Regions from separate parts of the Citricoccus sp. K5 genome, predicted to be linked through region 3. Evidence: predicted binding sites of a transcription regulator. Region 3 holds the regulator's gene; each other region holds the start of a gene.

Region 1 (4,209 bases), 2.8 Mb from region 3:
GATCCACTACGACGAACCCGCTCTGTGGTTCCTCGTGCACCTGGGGGTGGCCGTCGCGTTCGCCTGGTTCTGGCAACGATCCGTCGGCCAAGGCCCGCTGGAGAAGGTGGTGTCCCTGTCGGTCAAGGGCAGCCGGCGCCTCGTTTCCGGCAAAACCACCAACTCCGGTGGACCCACCGGCGGGCTCGCCACCCACCACTCAGACACCTCGGTCCAGACTCCCCGGGATACCACCAACTACACCACCGACGAAGAACTTCCCGGTTCGCCCGATCAGGCGAGCACCGGCCAAGATCCTCGGGTTTCCACCGATCGGCCCACCAGGGGCACTCCCATCCGGACCGATCGGGGCACCACCATCAACCTCGCCGACGACGAAGCTCCGGGCTACACCGACCAGATCGGCCCGGTCCGAGACCCAGGCAGCGGCACCGGCTAGGCCCTGCTGGGCTTCGTCTCCACCGACGCCGCACAACTGGCCCCCCACATGTCACCCAGGCCTTGGCTCGGACCCCGTGAGTCACCCCGCCTCACCCCGTAGGTAATGGATCTGGGCCCGGAGGAGACTGAGGTGGGTCTATGGAAGGACTGGCCACCGAGGCGACTCCGGTATCCCTGCTGTGGACACTGATCCTGCACCAGATAGCCTTGGGCATCGATGTCGCCCCTGCCCGATAACGCTCGTACTGAGGCGCTCCTTGCATCGCTTGTGAGTCTCCGAGGGCACCAGCGTGAACTGTTCGGGAGTTATTGAGGGGCGGCCGGGCCCAAGGGTTACGTTGGCGCAAAAACTGCGTCCTCCGCGCGGCATGGCGGTCGCTTCGGTTCTTCGGTCGTCTTCACCTAGTACTTTGGACTGGTGCCGATCTCCGCCTTCAACGCCTACCTTGATGAGTCTTCAGTGGCCCGCAGCGAGGCAGCCCAGGAGTACCTGGTGTGTGCGGCACTCTTGGAGCCCGATCAGGTGGAAATGGTCCGCGAGGAGCTCCGGCCCCTTCTACGCCCTGGCCAGATCAAACTGCACTGGACTGATGAGAACTCCAGTAGCCGACGGCGGATCGTGCAAGCCATAGGAGCCCTGGGCCCGATGAATGTCATCGTGACCCATCTCAGTGAACGTCAGCGTAAAACGGAACGGTTCCGTCGCAAGTGCCTGGAGGTCCTCTACTATCAACTCGCTGATCTCGAGGTTTACGATCTCACCCTCGAATGTCGCACCGAGGCACAGGACAAGAGAGACCGGGCCCACATTGTCGCCCTTCAAGGCCAAGGCCTCGATCGAGGAATCCGCATCTCGCACCGTCGCGGCGGAGATGAGCCCCTGCTATGGATCTCCGACATAGTGCTCGGAGCGGTCAACGCCTCCCACATAGGGGAGCACCAATATCTTGAGGCGCTGGAGCAGACGATCTACCTCAAGCAGAGCACTCCCGAATCCCTGATTCCCACAGGGCAAAACGAAAGGCCCTAGATCCAGTCGTCCGGCTGGGGTTCTAAGGCCTTCTTCCCTGTCCGTCGTAACGGTGGGCACTTCAAACAATAGTAGCCGCGCGGCCTACTTGCAAGACCGCGGATCACGACGTGAGACGGCACTGAGTGCAGAAGACAGGGTGGGGTTAGGGCCTCCACAACAGTTGAGGACAAGGCGGGCAAACCCGCCTAGGGCAGCAGCAATTTCCGGGCCATTGTTGCGGACGTTGCCAACCGCTGGGCCCCACATCAAGGCCGGCTCGTAGGCCTGTCGCCTCACCCGTCCAACCAGCGCCCCAACCGCGGCCGGCGAGAGCAGATTCTGGCAGCGGCCTCCAGTTACCACGTGTACGATTACCAATCGAACATAGTTTCGATTCATTGGGGTGGAGAGTTGCTGGCAACTGAGGTCCGGGCCCTGGCCGATGGGCTAGACGACCAGCTCCGAACGCGCGTCGAGGACGGCGTGGTCATGGCCGGCTTCCCCTCGCCGTCCCAGGACTACACCACCGCCGAGATCGACCTGAGCGAGCACCTGATGCCCAACCGGGCCTCGACGTACCTGGTGCGGGCGCGGGGACACTCCATGACCGGTGCCGGGATCTGGGACGGCGACGAACTGGTGGTCGATCGCTCGATTCGACCCCAGCACGGCCACGTGGTGATCGCCGTGCTCGATGGCGAACTGACCGTGAAACGACTCAGCATCCACGCCGACGGCCGCGTGGTGCTCTCCTCGGAGAACCCGGCGTATCCCGACATCGCCGTTCCCTCACTCTCGGATCTGCGGGTCTGGGGTGTGGTCACGGTGGCACTGCATCATGTCTCCCGCGCCTCGTGAGGCCATGATCGCCCTGGTGGACTGCGCCAGTTTCTACGCCTCGTGCGAGCGGGTCTTCGACCCGAGCCTGGAGAATCGTCCGGTGGTGGTGCTGTCCAACAACGATGGCTGCGTGGTGGCCATGTCCCAGGAGGCCAAAGCGCTGGGGATCCCCATGGGCATGCCCTGGTTCAAGCTCGAGCCCGTCGCCGCGGCGCAGGGGATCGTGGCGCGGTCCTCCAACTATGAGCTGTACGGCAGCCTCTCGGCGAGGGTCATGGAGGTCATCGGCCGGCACGCGGCCTGGCAAGAGGTCTACAGCATTGATGAGTCGTTCATCGGCCTGCGGGGCACCGTCGAGGAGCTGGTGCAGCTCGGCCGGCGTATCCGCGAGGACGTGGCCCGCTGCACCGGGATCCCCGTGCGCGTGGGCATCGCCCCCACCAAAACCCTAGCGAAGGTCGCCCTGCTCGGGGTGAAGCGCTCCGCCCCGCTAGCCGAAGTCGGTGTGTGCCACTTCGGGGGCTACTCCCCCACCCAACGGGACGCCATTCTGGCCAGCATCCCCGTCACCGACTTGTGGGGCGTGGCCGGACGTCTCGGCCGCCGCCTGGCGAATCTGAATATCCATACCGCCGCCGACCTCGCCGCCCAAGACCCCGGGCAGATGCGTCGGCGGTTCTCGGTGGTCCTGGAGCGCACCGTGCGCGAACTGCGCGGCACACCCTGCATCCCCCTGGAAGAAGAACCCCGCCAGTACAAAGATCAGCTCATCTACTCCCGATCTTTCTCGGAGCCGGTCACCACCACCCCGGCCATGCGCCAAGTCCTGTCCATCTACGCCCAGCAACTCGCCTCCCGCCTCCGCAGTGCCGGCCAGCAGGCCCGCGTGCTCACGGCTTGGGCCTCCACCTCCCCGTTCGCCACAGACCAGGAACCCCACTCACCCCAGGTCAGTGCCGTGCTGCCCGTACCCACGGCAGAGCCGCTGACGATCGCACGCGGATCCCTAGGGCTAGCCGAGTTGATCCGTCCGGGCACCCGGTACGTGCGGGCCGGCGTCGTACTCACCGATCTACGCCCGGCCGGCCAGGCCGAGACCCTCCCCGGCCTCGGCCCGCCTGGTGAGGGCCGGCAGCTCGGCCCCACCCTAGATGCTGTGGTGGCCCGCTTCGGGGTCGGGAGTATTGGCCTGGGATATGGGGGCCTCGGAACACCACCGTCCTGGCAGATGCGCCGCGCCATGCTCTCCCCTCGGGCCACCACTCACTGGGACGAGCTCGTCACTGTCCGCCTGTGAAGGACACCCGCAGACACCGGGACCAGTGGTGAGGGGCATTCGGCTCAGTACTCGCTGCGGCGCAGATTCATGATGCGCCAGCCGGCGGGCACTCGCTCACGCAGCGCGGCAACCGCCGCCTCGTAGGACTCGCCCTCAGCCGTCAACTCATCGGCCTTCCGATCTCCACGACCCGTGTCATCGTCGGGGATGGTCTCGATGACGGTGGTGATGTTCATCCGTTCAGCCTATGTGCCTTCGGCCCAGGAGGTCGGGTGCGGCAGACTGGGGCTCATGTGTGGACGGTATGTGATGGCCCGAGGTCTGAGCATTAATCGGCTGATGCAACAGCGTCGTCGCAAATGTGCTGACGCTTGTCGGGGGTGACCAGTGCCCAGCGGGGTTAGGCGTCCGAGCGTTCCGGGCCGCGGGCGGGGATCAGGCGCGGGATAAGCCGCACGAAGAGAACCATGATGATGAGCTCGACGAGTGTCTGGGTGACGACGACGAGTGGGGCGAGGTCGTACGCGGCAGGTAGGGCGAGGACGAGTGGGAGCACGACGAGGGAGTTGCGGGTCGCACCGCTGAACACATCGCCCGTGGCACCCCGGACCAGCTTGCTGCACTCAACGTCCCCTCC
Region 2 (4,209 bases), 550 kb from region 3:
CCGATCCGGTGTACGACTGGGTCCGCGGCGCCGCCCTGCGACCCTCGTTGCAGCGGCTGGAGGCCGCCGACCGGCGTGATGGCACCAATCTCCAGGAGCGGTACATCGAGGAGTACCGGCGGATCATGCGCGAGTCCTACCCGACCTACACCACGCCCGAGGGCGTGCGGCTGACGGACTACCCGTTCCGCCGCATCTTCATCGTGGGTGTGAAGAACGACCTCTCGCCCAGTATCTGAGCTGGACTCCGGGGCGGTGACGTGAGGTCACCGCCGTCTCGGGCCTACCAGCCGCGTTCGCGCCAGTCCCCGAGGTGGGGGCGTTCCGTGCCGAGAGTGGTCGCGTCTCCGTGGCCGGGGTGGACGATCATGTCATCCGGATACTGCTCGAACAACCGCTCCACCACGTCCGTGAACAGCGAGTCGAAGCGGTCCGCGTCCTGCTGCGTGTTGCCCACGCCCCCGGGGAACAGGCTGTCGCCCGAGAAGCAGAGCGGCGGCCCGTCCTCTGGCTCGTAGACCAGCGCCACCGAGCCCGGGGTGTGCCCACGGAGCCCGACGACGGCCATCGAGATCCCGTCGAACGTCGCCGTATCGCCGTGGTTCAGCAGGACCTTCGCGCGCACGCCGGTCTCCCGCTCGATGGCGTCGGCATCGTCCACGCCGGCCGCGGTCGGAACCCCCGTGGCCTCCACGACCTCGGCCAGGGCCCGGATATGGTCCCAGTGCTGGTGGGTCGTGATGATCACGGCCAGCTTGAGCTCGCAAGGGGTGTCGTCCTTCGCCGACTGCAGCAGCTCACTGACGGCGACGGCGTCGTCCGCAGCATCGATCAGCACCTGGGTCCCGGACGTCTTCGAGGTGAGGACGTACACGTTGTTCGCCATGTCGGAGACCGACCGCTGGCGGACCGTCACCCGGGGCAGATCGTGCAGCAACCGGATGGGGGAGGTGGATGAAGGCATGAGCAATAGTCTAAGGACGTTGACCGCCACCGGGGCAAGCCCATATCGGGGGTCAAGTCTCGATCGCCGCCGCTCCGTCCCCTCCGGACCGCCTCGGGCCTGGGCGCGGATCGGCCCCATCCCGGCGCCCCCCGGCGCTCCGCGCTCCGATAGGGTGTCTGGACACACAGACACGGGACAGGGCACGGACCAGACACGGACCGGGTAGGGACACGGGGACACATGGCGGCACGGGGCACATCAGGCCAACCGAAGGATCCGGCGCAACCTGAGGATCCATCGGCGGGCACACCGCCGGCGAAGTCCCCCGCCACTCCGGTCCCCGCGTGGTTGGTCAGCGCCCTGTCCATCAATACCGGCTCGACCGTTCCCCCCTACGAGCAGGTGCGGACCGGACTGCTCGACCTCATCCACCGCAAGAGGCTTCCGGTCGGCAGCAAGCTGCCCACGGTGCGCGCACTGGCCTCGGCCCTGGGCGTGGCCGCGAACACCGTGGCCCGCGCGTACAAAGAGCTGGAACAGGCCGCCGTCGTGACCGCCCGGCCACGGCTGGGGACCGTGGTGGCGCAGGGAAATGACACGGCGGAGTCCCAACTCGCCGCCGCGGCGGTCACCTATGCCCAGGTCGCGCGTGCCCTCGGGTATGGTCCGCGTGAGGCGACGCGGCAACTCGAGGCCGTCTTCCCGGCCTCCTGACGGAGAATTCGCTCAGGGCCGACGGTTCGAAGAGGTGTTCGAAGCATCTCTGCCATACAGTGGATTCCGTGCCGAAATCCCTCACGACTCCCGACTCCGATACGGTTCCCGCCACGTCCGCGTCCTCCACGTCCCGCAACTCCCGTGGTCTCGCCTCCGGCCCCGCAAGTGGGGCGCACCGCCATGATCCCGATCGGATCGTGGTCAAGGGTGCCCGCGAGCACAACCTGAAGAACGTGGACCTGGACATCCCGCGCGATGCGCTGGTCGTCTTCACCGGGCTCTCCGGCTCGGGCAAGTCCTCCCTCGCCTTCGACACGATCTTCGCGGAGGGCCAGCGCCGCTACGTGGAATCGCTGTCCTCCTATGCGCGCATGTTCCTCGGTCGAGTGGACAAGCCCTCCGTGGACTTCATCGAAGGTCTGTCCCCGGCGGTCTCGATCGACCAGAAGTCCACGAACCGCAACCCGCGCTCCACGGTCGGGACCATCACCGAGGTCTACGACTACATGCGCCTGCTGTGGGCACGTATCGGCATCCCACACTGCCCCGAGTGCGGCGAGCCGGCCAGCCGGCAGTCGCCACAACAGATCGTGGACCAGCTCAGCGAGCTGCCCGCCAAGACCCGCTTTCAGGTGCTCGCCCCCGTGGCCCGGGGCCGCAAGGGCGAATTCGTGGACGTCTTCACCAACCTCGCCACACAGGGCTTCTCCCGGGCGATCGTGGACGGTGAACTCATCCAGCTGTCCGACCCGCCGAAGCTGAAGAAGCAGATCAAGCACACCATCGCCGTGGTGGTGGACCGTCTGGCCATGAAGGACGGCATCCGCCAGCGACTCACCGATTCGGTGGAGACCGCCCTGAACCTGGCCGACGGCCTCGTGGTCATCGACTTCGTGGACGTGGACGCCGCCGTGGACCCGGCCAAGGCCAATGCGGGCGAGTGGGACGCCTTCGATGCGGAGGGAACGCCCAAGTTCCGCTCGTTCTCGGAGAAGCTGTCCTGCCCCAACGGCCACCAGCTGACCATCGACGAGATCGAGCCCCGCTCCTTCTCCTTCAACAATCCCTTCGGCGCGTGCACGGTCTGCACCGGTATCGGCACCAAACTGGAGGTGGACGAGGACCTCGTGGTCCCGGACCAGGACAAGACTCTCCTGGAGGGGGCCATCGCCCCCTGGTCGATCGGCAAGTCGACGTCTGAGTACTGGCAGCGGCTGCTCTCCGGCCTGGCCAGCGAGGTCGGCTTCAGCATGGACGTGCCCTGGAAGGACCTGCCGGCCGCTGCCCGCAAGGCCGTCCTGCACGGCAAGGACTTCAAGGTCGAGGTGTCCTACCGGAACCGCTTCGGCCGCGAACGCCGGTACACCACCGGCTTCGAGGGGGTCATCGACTACATCCACCGTAAACACCTCGAGACCGAGTCGGACCATGCCCGGGACCGCTACGAGTCCTACATGCGGGAGATCCCCTGTGCGGCGTGCAACGGCACCCGCCTGAACCCGACCTCACTGTCCGTGACCGTCGGCGGGAAGTCCATCTCCGAGACCACGGTCCTGCCGATGCAGGACGCCATCGACTTCTTCGAGCAGCTCGAGCTGTCCGAGCGGGACGTGCAGATCGCGGACCAGGTCCTCAAGGAGATCCTGGCGCGCCTGCACTTCATGCTGGACGTGGGCCTCAACTATCTGAACCTGGAGCGGCCGGCCGGAACGCTGTCCGGCGGCGAGGCCCAGCGCATCCGCCTGGCCACCCAGATCGGTTCTGGGCTCGTCGGGGTGCTCTACGTCCTGGACGAGCCGTCCATCGGCCTGCACCAGCGGGACAACCGGCGGCTGATCGAGACACTGCTGCGGCTCCGGGACCTCGGCAACACCCTGATCGTGGTGGAGCATGACGAGGACACGATCGCGGAGGCCGACTGGATCGTGGACATCGGCCCCCGGGCCGGTGAGCACGGCGGCGAGGTGGTCCACTCCGGCTCCCTCGAGGGCCTGAAGGCGAACGAACGATCGCTGACCGGTGACTACCTGGCCGGGCGGCGCGAGATCGCCCTGCCGGAGCAGCGCCGTCCCCTGGACAAGAATCGGAAGATCACCGTGGTCGGGGCCCGGGAGAACAACCTGAAGGACGTCACCATCGACTTCCCTCTCGGTGTGCTGACCGCCGTGACCGGCGTGTCCGGGTCCGGGAAGTCCACGCTCGTGAACGAGATCCTGTACAAGGTCCTCGCCAACCAGCTTAACCACGCCAAGCACGTCCCGGGCCGGCACAAACGGGTCAACGGGCTGGACCAGCTGGACAAGGTCGTGCACGTGGACCAGAGTCCGATCGGCCGCACTCCGCGCTCCAACCCCGCCACGTACACCGGCGTGTTCGACACCATCCGGAAGCTCTTCGCGGACACCCAGGAGGCCAAGGTCCGTGGCTACCAGCCCGGACGCTTCTCCTTCAACATCAAGGGCGGTCGCTGCGAGGCATGCTCCGGTGACGGCACCCTGAAGATCGAGATGAACTTCCTGCCGGACGTCTACGTCCCCTGCGAGGTC
Region 3 (4,209 bases):
CATCTGGTCGAGGACCATCCAGTTGGTCCCGGACGTCGTGTCGTTGAGCACCACGACATCGCGGTTGGCTCGGAAGACCAGCTCCGCGCCGGCCGTCAGCTCGGGGATGGGGACGATCTGATCCTGTTCTTCACCGTCACAGTCCTGCAGGTAGTGCCCGGTGACAGCCGAGGCGGCATGAAGGCAACCGGCTACCCGTACGGGGGCCGTTGCCGCCACACTGCCGTCAGTACCGGCGGGCGTGGTCGATCCGGCGGAGGCGTCCGTGGGCGGCACGATGCTCATGGCCTGAATGTCCCCGTTGGACAGCGCCACGGTGAGCAGGTCCCGCTCAGTGGACAATGCCAACTGCTCCGCCTCGGGACCGGACGGCTGTGGCACCGCGCCCACCAGCCGCTCATCCTGCATGGAGTGGCCTGGCCAGGACAGGATGCCGGACTCAGGGTCCACCACCACCGGAACGTCGCCCACGGCCACCAGCTGAGGGTCCTGCATTCCGGACAGCCCTTCGAGGCCGTCCTGGCGGGTTTCCACCGGGGCACCAGGCTGCTCACCCTCGGCCGCGAAGCGAATCACGGTGTCCCGGCCGAGGTCCGCCACGAACACCTCGCCACCCACCGTGGTCGTCGACGTCACGGCTCCCTCGGCCTCGTAGAGCGGTTCGTCCGTCGAGACCTGGGGCGTCGGGTCCACCGTCCCGGCGTAGACGGCCCCCTCTGCGGGGTTGCTGGCCGAGATGACGCCAGCGCCCAGCGCGAAATCCTGGGTTGCAGGCAGCATGATCTGATCGCCGGCGACCATGGCGGTGGTGTCAATGGCGGTCAGGGCGCCGGACGCCGGGTCCAGCATGAGGGCGGTGGCGTCCTCCTGGTGAAGTTCGAAGTCCTCCACCGGGGGCCGGAAACCACCGTCCAGGATGGTGGACTCGTGGTTCAGGTGGCCGACGTATCCCCCACTGTTGTGGGTGACCCAGATGCCGGCGTCATGCAGTTCGAGGTCAGCGGTGTCGAAGCCGGGATAGAGGAACGCGCCGGTGGCCACGAGGGCACCGACGGCGGAGAAGGCCACCGGGGTCGCCACAGACTTCATCTGCCTGCGCTTGTTCCCCATGAGTGCCCCGTCATCAGCAAGGGATCCGCCCCACTACGGACCCAGGCCATCCTATCGCCCGGCTGAAGGGAGACGAATCCCGCGGCAGTCTCTGCGGGGCCAGCGGAGGTTCAGGCGCCAGCGGGGACGAACAACACCTGACCGGGCTGCAGATCGCCGCTGTCGAGATCATTCAGTTGGCCGATGCGCAGGATGGCCTCGTTGCGGGGGGACTCGGGGGCGGTGCGCCCGGCGATGGCCCACAGGGTGTCGCCATAGTTCACCGTGACCGTCTCCACGTCCGCAACAGGCTGGTCATCGGAGGCCGCCGCGGGCGCCATCCCGTGGGCGCCGAAGAAGACGGCGGCCACTGCGGCCAGGGCCGCCAGGACGATGACGGGGAATCCCACGAAGAGGAAACGACCACGGCGGTTCAGGTGGAATCCGGCGGAGCCGGACGTGCGGGTCTGGACCGATGCTGCAGTGCTCATGCTCTTCTGCCTCTCCTCCCGGAACCCCGGGCCGTATAGAACGTGTGTTCGACTGCTTCGATGTCATGTCTAGCACGCCTGTTCGAGACATGCCAAGAAAAATTCGAACATATCTTTGAATCGAGGGTGTGACTCCGGTACCGTCAGACCCAGCGACCCAGCACGAGACACTTCACCAAGACCGACGGACACGATAAGAACGGATGGTCGAATGGCCCCCCGGATTCCCTCTCCCGCCCCGGACCCGCATCACGATCACGGCGTCCGGCCCCTCACCGACCGTCAGCGGATCATCCTCGGATCCATCCGCTCTGCGATCGCCGCACACGGGTATCCGCCGTCCATGCGGGAGATCGGGGATGCGGCAGGCCTGGCCTCACTGTCATCGGTCACCCATCAACTGGGTCAGCTGGAGAAGCTCGGCTACATCCGCAAGGATCCGGGCCGTCCGCGGGCCATGGAGGTCCTGCTGGACGAGAACGGCCTGGCCCTCGTGGTCGAGTCCGCCGTCATGCCCCCCGAATCGGCGGCCACGCCGGGCGGGACGGTGCGGACCCTGCACACCGGGGCCGCCGACGGTGATGCTGTCCCGGTCCCCCTGGTCGGCCGGATTGCCGCCGGTGGGCCGATCCTCGCCGACCAGCAGGTCGAGGACGTCATGAACCTGCCGCGTCAGCTGACCGGCGAGGGGGAACTGTTCATGCTGAAGGTCTCCGGCGATTCCATGGTCGATGCGGCGATCTGCGACGGCGACTGGGTGGTGGTGCGTCAGCAGAACAACGCTCAGAACGGGGACATCGTCGCCGCGTTGCTGGACGACGAGGCCACCGTGAAGACCTTCCGGCAGCGGGACGGCCACACGTGGCTGCTGCCGCAGAACTCTGCGTATGAGCCCATCCTCGGAGACGAGGCGACGGTCATGGGCAAGGTCGTCACGGTACTTCGGGCGCTCTGAGCCCCATGAACCATCGGCCTCTGCCGCCGGGCGTCCGCGTGGCGGATGCCGAGGAGTTCGTCTACACCCACGGGCGGCTGCTCGAACGCCGCCGGGTGGACCTGCTGCTCCACGGCGGCGGCACCGAGGGTGTCCTGGCCGCCCTGGGGGCGTACCGCAATCCAGACGGCGGATTCGGTCACGGCCTCGAACCCGATGTGCGGTCACCGAAGAGTGAGGCGCTCTCCACGCTGACGGCCCTGGACCTCTTGGCCGGATGGGATCTGGCCGAGCACCCCTGGGTGCGCTGTGGACTGGAATGGGTGGCCTCGACCTCCGGACTGGACGGTTCCGTGCCCTTCGTCACCGAGGCCTCCCTCGAATGGCCCCATGCGCCGTGGGTCCAACCGGTTCCCGGCGGTTCGCACCTCACATATGGCTTCGCCGCCGCGGCCCTGCTGACGGGGTTCTCGGGCGGGTGGGCTGAGGCCGCCTCGGACTGGTGCCGCCTCCGATTGTCCCGGGCTGCGACTGCCGGCGACCTGCCAGCCTATGAGGTCAAGTACGCCCTGAGGTTCCTCGCAGCGGACGGCCTTCCCACGGGCTCGGCCGACAGCCCATTTCTGGCCACCCTTCGTGAGCGGTTGTCCGCCAACGGCTCCCTCCCCGTGGAGGGTGGCGCCGAGGACGAGAGCATCCATGCGGTCGACCTGGTCCACCATCCCTGGACGGTCCCCTTCCCCACGGACCTCTACGGCAGCCTGGTCCCCGCGGCCGTGATGTCCCGGGACCGCCGGTGGCTCGCATCCGCCCAGGAGCCCGATGGCGGATGGTCCGTGGACTGGCCGGCCTGGAGCACGGCTCCTGGCATCGAATGGCGGGCCATTCGCACGGTCGGCGCCCTCGAGATGCTGATCCGCTAGTCAGCGGGGCGCAGCCGCTCCAGCACGCCGCGGACCACGGACGGATCGGCCGTCGGCCAGAAGTCCGGCAGGGTCGAACGCAGGAACGAACCGTACCGTTCCGTCGCCAGCCTGGAGTCGAGGACAGCCACCACTCCGCGGTCCGTTGCGGTCCTGATGAGCCGGCCGGCGCCCTGCGCCAGACGGACCGCCGCATGGGAGGCGGAGACCGCCATGAACCCGTTGCCGCCATGCCGGCTGATGTCTCTGGACCGCGCCGTGGACAGGGGATCATCGGGTCGCGGGAACGGGATCCGATCGATGACCACCAGGCGGCAGGACTCGCCGGGCACGTCCACGCCCTGCCACAGGCTCATGGTCCCGAACAGGCAGGTGTCCGCCTCCGTGGCGAACTGCCGCACCAGGGCGGTCAGCGTGGTGTCGCCCTGGCACAGGATCGTGGGATTCGGACCGAGCCGGGTGCGCATCTCGGCGGCAGCGTCCTCGGCGGCCCGTTTGGAGGAGAACAGGCACAGGGCCCCTCCGCCGGACGCCCTGAGCAGTGCCTCGAGTTCGTCATAGGTCTCGGGGGCGGCGAACCGACCCGGCTTCGGCAGATGCCGTGCCACGTAGAGCACGCCCTGCCTCGGGTAGTCGAAGGGGCTGCCCACGTCCAGACCGGTCCAGGCCGGTGCCCCCTCGCCCATCAGACCGAGGGATCCCGCCACCGGGTTGAACGACTCACCGATGGCCAGCGTGGCCGAGGTCAGCACGGTCGTGGCCTGGCCGAAGA
Region 4 (4,209 bases), 130 kb from region 3:
CGAGGTCTTCGGCGGTCACCCAGGAGTTCTCGAGCCACGGCCGCATGTGCGCGAAGAACCGCTCCAGAACGCCCAGCGCGTCCGGGTCCCGCGGATCGCAGTCGATGCCCGCCTTGGCCCCGCCGACGGGCAGGCCGAACGCCGCGGTCTTGGTGGCCATGCAGCGTGCCAGGTCGGCGACCTCATTCCGGGTGCAGCCGGCTCGCATGCGGGTGCCCCCCGTGGCCATGCCACCGACCAGGGTGTGCACCACGAGCCAACCCTGGGCGCCCGTGACCGGATCGGTCCACGTGATCTCGTGCTCCGGCGGACGGTCGAAGGGATCTGGACGGGTGAACGGCTCCCCCGGTGGATTACCGGGCAGGGTCCCTGGCCGGGTGCCGCGCGCCGGTCCTCTCGTGCCGTAGTGCGTTCGGTTGCCATCAGGGTTCTGGATCAGGGTCATACCCGCCACCTCCATCGAGTTCACGGTTGGTCCCGCAGCGGTTCGCCCTCCGGCGTGTGCTCCGGTGCGTGCTTCGGTGAATGTTCGGTTCCCGCCGGATCGGCTCCGGCTCGTACTCCCAGCGTGGAGGGGGTTGCCGCTGGCGTCTATCGCCGGTTCCTGCACGATGCCGTGTACCGGGACTGCAAGATCTCCCCGGCGATGGAGGCCCGCCCCTATGCTGACGCCCATGGAGTTGTCGTTGCGTCGGTTGAGGATGCTGCGGGAGTTGCACCTGCGCGGCACCGTGACCGCCGTGGCGGCTGCCCTCCACTACAGCCCGTCCGGCGTGTCCCAGCAGTTGGCCCAACTGGAGCGCGACGTCGGCGCCCGGCTCGTGGAGCGGCACGGCCGCCGGCTGCTGCTCACGGACCTGGGGCTCGTCCTCGCCGAGCATGCCGAGCAGATCCTCGGCTCGGTGGACCGGGCGACGATGGCCCTGGAGCAGGCTCAGAATGGGGTGACGGCGCGTCTCACCGCGGGTGTCTGGGCTTCCGTGGCCTCCAGCCTCGTTCCGCAGGCCCTGTCCAGTCTGGCGGTGAGGTATCCCGGTATCGAGGTCCGCACCGTGGAGTTGGATCCCGAGCAGACGGCAGGTGCGGTCAAGGACGGCACCTTGGACTTCTCCTTCGTCATCGACTACTCGGTGACTCCGGTGAATTGGGACCCCAACCTGACCCGTACGGTCATCGCCGTGGAGCGGCTCCACGCCGCCGTCCCCACAGGGATGATCCCCTCCGAGACGGTGCGGCTGGCGCAGCTGGCCGACTATCCCTGGATCCTGGCCCGGGAGAGCGACCACTTCGGCCATGCGGTCCGCATCGCCTGCCACCAGAAGGGCTTCGACCCGAGGATCGTCCACACCGTGGCCGAACAGCCCACCGCCCTGGCCATGGCCGCCGGCGGACTCGGGGTCACACTGGTGTCCGATCTCGCGCTGGAGCTGATCCCGGACGGAGTCGACATCATCGCCCTGGAGGAACCGGTGATGAGGACGGTCTCCATCGCCTATCGGACTACCCCCACACGCCGACCGCCGCTCGAGTTGGTCATCAATGCGATCCGCACGGCCGCCGCTGAGAAGGGACTGGCCATCGGCTCAGCCCCGGTCTCACCTGAGCCCGCTTCGGAGTCCTGAGTCCACCGTTCTCACCGTCCGCTGCGTCCGCTTCTCCAGCCGCAGTACTCCACACCCTGAGTTTCTCGCTCAGTCATCCACCTTTCCGTGGAGGGTGCTTATCTCGTCCGTCGCTCGTGATCGAATATATGTACTAGAACGAGGGGCAGCGACCGGACGGAAGGAGGTGCAGAGTCATGACAGCAGAGGAGCGTGAACCCGCTCATGGCCTGGGTGAGTTGGCTGAGTGGGCCACTCCGGAGGTCCTTGATATCGCTCGCCACGCCTTGGAGCTACTGGCTGAACGCCTGTCCGGCCCCACCACGGTCGATGCCTTCGAACGCGTGATCCCGCCACCCACCGATGCAGACTGGTCCGGGCTGACCTCCCTCGCACCGATCGCCCCGGGAGAGTCATCCCACGGCCCCGACTTCGTGGCGGCACCGGAGACCTTTGCGACCGGTTCGCTACCCGTCATCCACCGTAGGGTCGAAGATCTGGGACGTCTTCTGACAGCGGTACATACGTCGTTGGCCGGTCATGCCGCCCATGCCATGGGTGAGGGTTCCCTCCGCGAGCCGTTGCTCGGCATCCCTGGAGGGGCCAGGCCGTTTCGAGATGCCCCGGACTGGATGGTGAAGACCCTGCGGATTCCCCGGCCGGAGGCACGCAGACGCATCCACCGTGCCCAGCAGGTCCAGCCGCCGGTCCCAGAGATCACCGGTCACCAGCGCAGTGCCGCCTACCCCGTCCTGGCCGAGGCCTTCCTGCGGGGGCATCTCGACCCATGCTCTCTCGACCTGATCTCCACTGCCCTGGAGCAGACGAAAAAGGATGCCGAAGCGACGAACGCGGACGCGTCCTTGACCGCGGATTGGCTGTCCCGGGGCGAGGAAACTCTGACGGCCCAGGCCACCGTCCTGGACCCGGAGTTGATGCGACATGCCTGTACCCGCTGGCGTCAGTGGGCCCAACACGCGCTCAACCCGGATGGGGCAGAGCCGTCCGACGCCGTCCCGTCCGTCCAGCAAGGACTCTCCTACCGGGGCAAGCGACGGGGCTTCCATCTGTGGAAGATCGCTGCGGACGACCTCCAGCACGAGGTCCTCAGCACCATCGCCGGCGCCGCGACCAACCCCCGCGCGATGGGTGAGGGCGCGCAGGGCGGTGGCGCGCAGGGCGGTGGCGCGCAAGACGAAGGCATGCACGACGCAGGCACCCAGGGCGGTGGCGAGGCCACCAGCAGTACAACGTCGGCCGTGGAGGCTCCCGTCCCGGGTCTCTCAAATGGAGCAGGTCTCTGGCCAGACGCCGACGTCATGTCCGTCGACCGCAGGTCCCGTCACCAGCGCCAACTCGACGGCCTGACTTCCGCCCTCATGGGGGCGTTGGCATTGGTCGAGGGCAACGGCCTGCCGTCGTCCGGCGGAAACCGCCCTCTGGTCATGGTGACCATCGACTACGAGACACTCGCCGGTCAGGTCGGGAGCAGCCAGGATTCCACCGCCGGAACCTCCCCACCCGAATCCAGATCGGCCGACCCACGGAAACCACCAGACCCACCCGGCGAGCCGGGCATGCTCCCACTCGACCTCGGCACCTACAGATCGGAGGCGGCCTTCACCGGCCCGATCAGTCCCAGCACCGTACGTACCCTCGCCTGTGACGCCGACATCCTGCCCGTGGTCATGCGCGGCCCAGGACAGATCCTGGACGTGGGGCGCACCCAACGCCTCTTTCCACATCGACTCCGTCGGGCCATCACGGCCCGCGACGGCGGATGCGCGTCACCCGGCTGCACGATGCCCGCGCCATGGTGCGAGGTACACCACATCCAGTGGTGGACCCACGGCGGGCCGACGAGCGTGGACAACGGGGTGCTGCTCTGCAGTCGGCATCATCACGCGGTCCACAGCGGTTCCTGGGACATCAGCGTCGAAGACGACGGCGTCCCCTGGTTCATCCCCGCACCCTATCTGGATCCGTTCAGGACGCCCCTGCGCAACCGGTACTGGCGGGCCTAGGCGTGGACCGAGCCAACGCGATGCGTCAGGGCGCGCGACTGGAGCATGGCAACTGTGTGGCTGCCAGAGTCCACTACACCGCGGCGTCGGGCCAGTTGCCATCCAGCATCTGCAGGAACTCCGGTTCGGAGACGAGTTCCACATGTTGACCCTGCTGACGGCGGGCCAGTGCGTCCCGCGTCTTGCGGTGCCCGATCGCTCCGCCGCGCGTTGCCGCGCCAAGGTCCTCAGCGCGGAAGCCGTCGCCGACGACCAACATGGTGGTCTGCGCGTTGACGCGGCTGCCCGTACGTGCGCCCCACACGGCGGCCCGGTTCTTGGCCTCCTGCCTCGGCATGCCCAGGTTGCCGGTGAACACCACGGTGTGTCCATACAGCGGATGAGCCGGGTCTGCGTCGGCGGCAGGCTCGGGGTTGATCCCCTCATCCGGCCAGTGCATCAAATCCGGCATCCGTTCGGCGTGCGGCAGCACCACGGTGGAGTCGAAGACGGGCCCGAGCCCGCGGGCCTGCCGGGTGGCACGGGATTCCGGGCTGGCTCCGGCCCTGCGAGCCTCCAGCTGTCGCAACCGCACCCCGTCGAGG

Evidence for each region. Region 3 encodes LexA, which represses DNA repair genes until DNA is damaged. Its sites were predicted from a motif close to TCGAACANNTGTTCGA; they were not measured.
Region 1: a site for LexA is predicted at 1,832-1,847, ahead of BOSE125_RS16145 (LexA family transcriptional regulator). Genes of this name have one in related genera too.
Region 2: a site for LexA is predicted at 1,687-1,702, ahead of uvrA (excinuclease ABC subunit UvrA). Genes of this name have one in related genera too.
Region 4: a site for LexA is predicted at 1,743-1,758, ahead of BOSE125_RS03980 (HNH endonuclease signature motif containing protein). Genes of this name have one in related genera too.

Annotation. Positions count from the first base shown of each region.
Region 1 is NZ_LR732817.1:3,586,259-3,590,467, forward strand. It holds gene BOSE125_RS16135 (heparan-alpha-glucosaminide N-acetyltransferase domain-containing protein) at 1-439, shown strand, start outside; gene BOSE125_RS16140 (hypothetical protein) at 860-1,471, shown strand; gene BOSE125_RS16145 (LexA family transcriptional regulator) at 1,943-2,311, shown strand; gene BOSE125_RS16150 (Y-family DNA polymerase) at 2,292-3,590, shown strand; gene BOSE125_RS16155 (hypothetical protein) at 3,635-3,808, opposite strand; partial or broken gene BOSE125_RS16160 (arsenic resistance protein) at 3,973-4,167, opposite strand.
Region 2 is NZ_LR732817.1:1,337,439-1,341,647, forward strand. It holds gene BOSE125_RS05975 (methyltransferase domain-containing protein) at 1-239, shown strand, start outside; gene BOSE125_RS05980 (MBL fold metallo-hydrolase) at 284-964, opposite strand; gene BOSE125_RS05985 (GntR family transcriptional regulator) at 1,187-1,660, shown strand; gene uvrA (excinuclease ABC subunit UvrA) at 1,858-4,209, shown strand, end outside.
Region 3 is NZ_LR732817.1:784,746-788,954, reverse strand. It holds gene BOSE125_RS03420 (Ig-like domain-containing protein) at 1-1,089, opposite strand, end outside; gene BOSE125_RS03415 (LysM peptidoglycan-binding domain-containing protein) at 1,221-1,580, opposite strand; gene lexA (transcriptional repressor LexA) at 1,792-2,535, shown strand; gene BOSE125_RS03405 (hypothetical protein) at 2,541-3,437, shown strand; gene BOSE125_RS03400 (ATP-dependent DNA helicase) at 3,434-4,209, opposite strand, start outside.
Region 4 is NZ_LR732817.1:914,577-918,785, reverse strand. It holds gene BOSE125_RS03990 (Glu/Leu/Phe/Val dehydrogenase dimerization domain-containing protein) at 1-445, opposite strand, end outside; gene BOSE125_RS03985 (LysR family transcriptional regulator) at 675-1,622, shown strand; gene BOSE125_RS03980 (HNH endonuclease signature motif containing protein) at 1,799-3,625, shown strand; gene BOSE125_RS03975 (exonuclease domain-containing protein) at 3,699-4,209, opposite strand, start outside.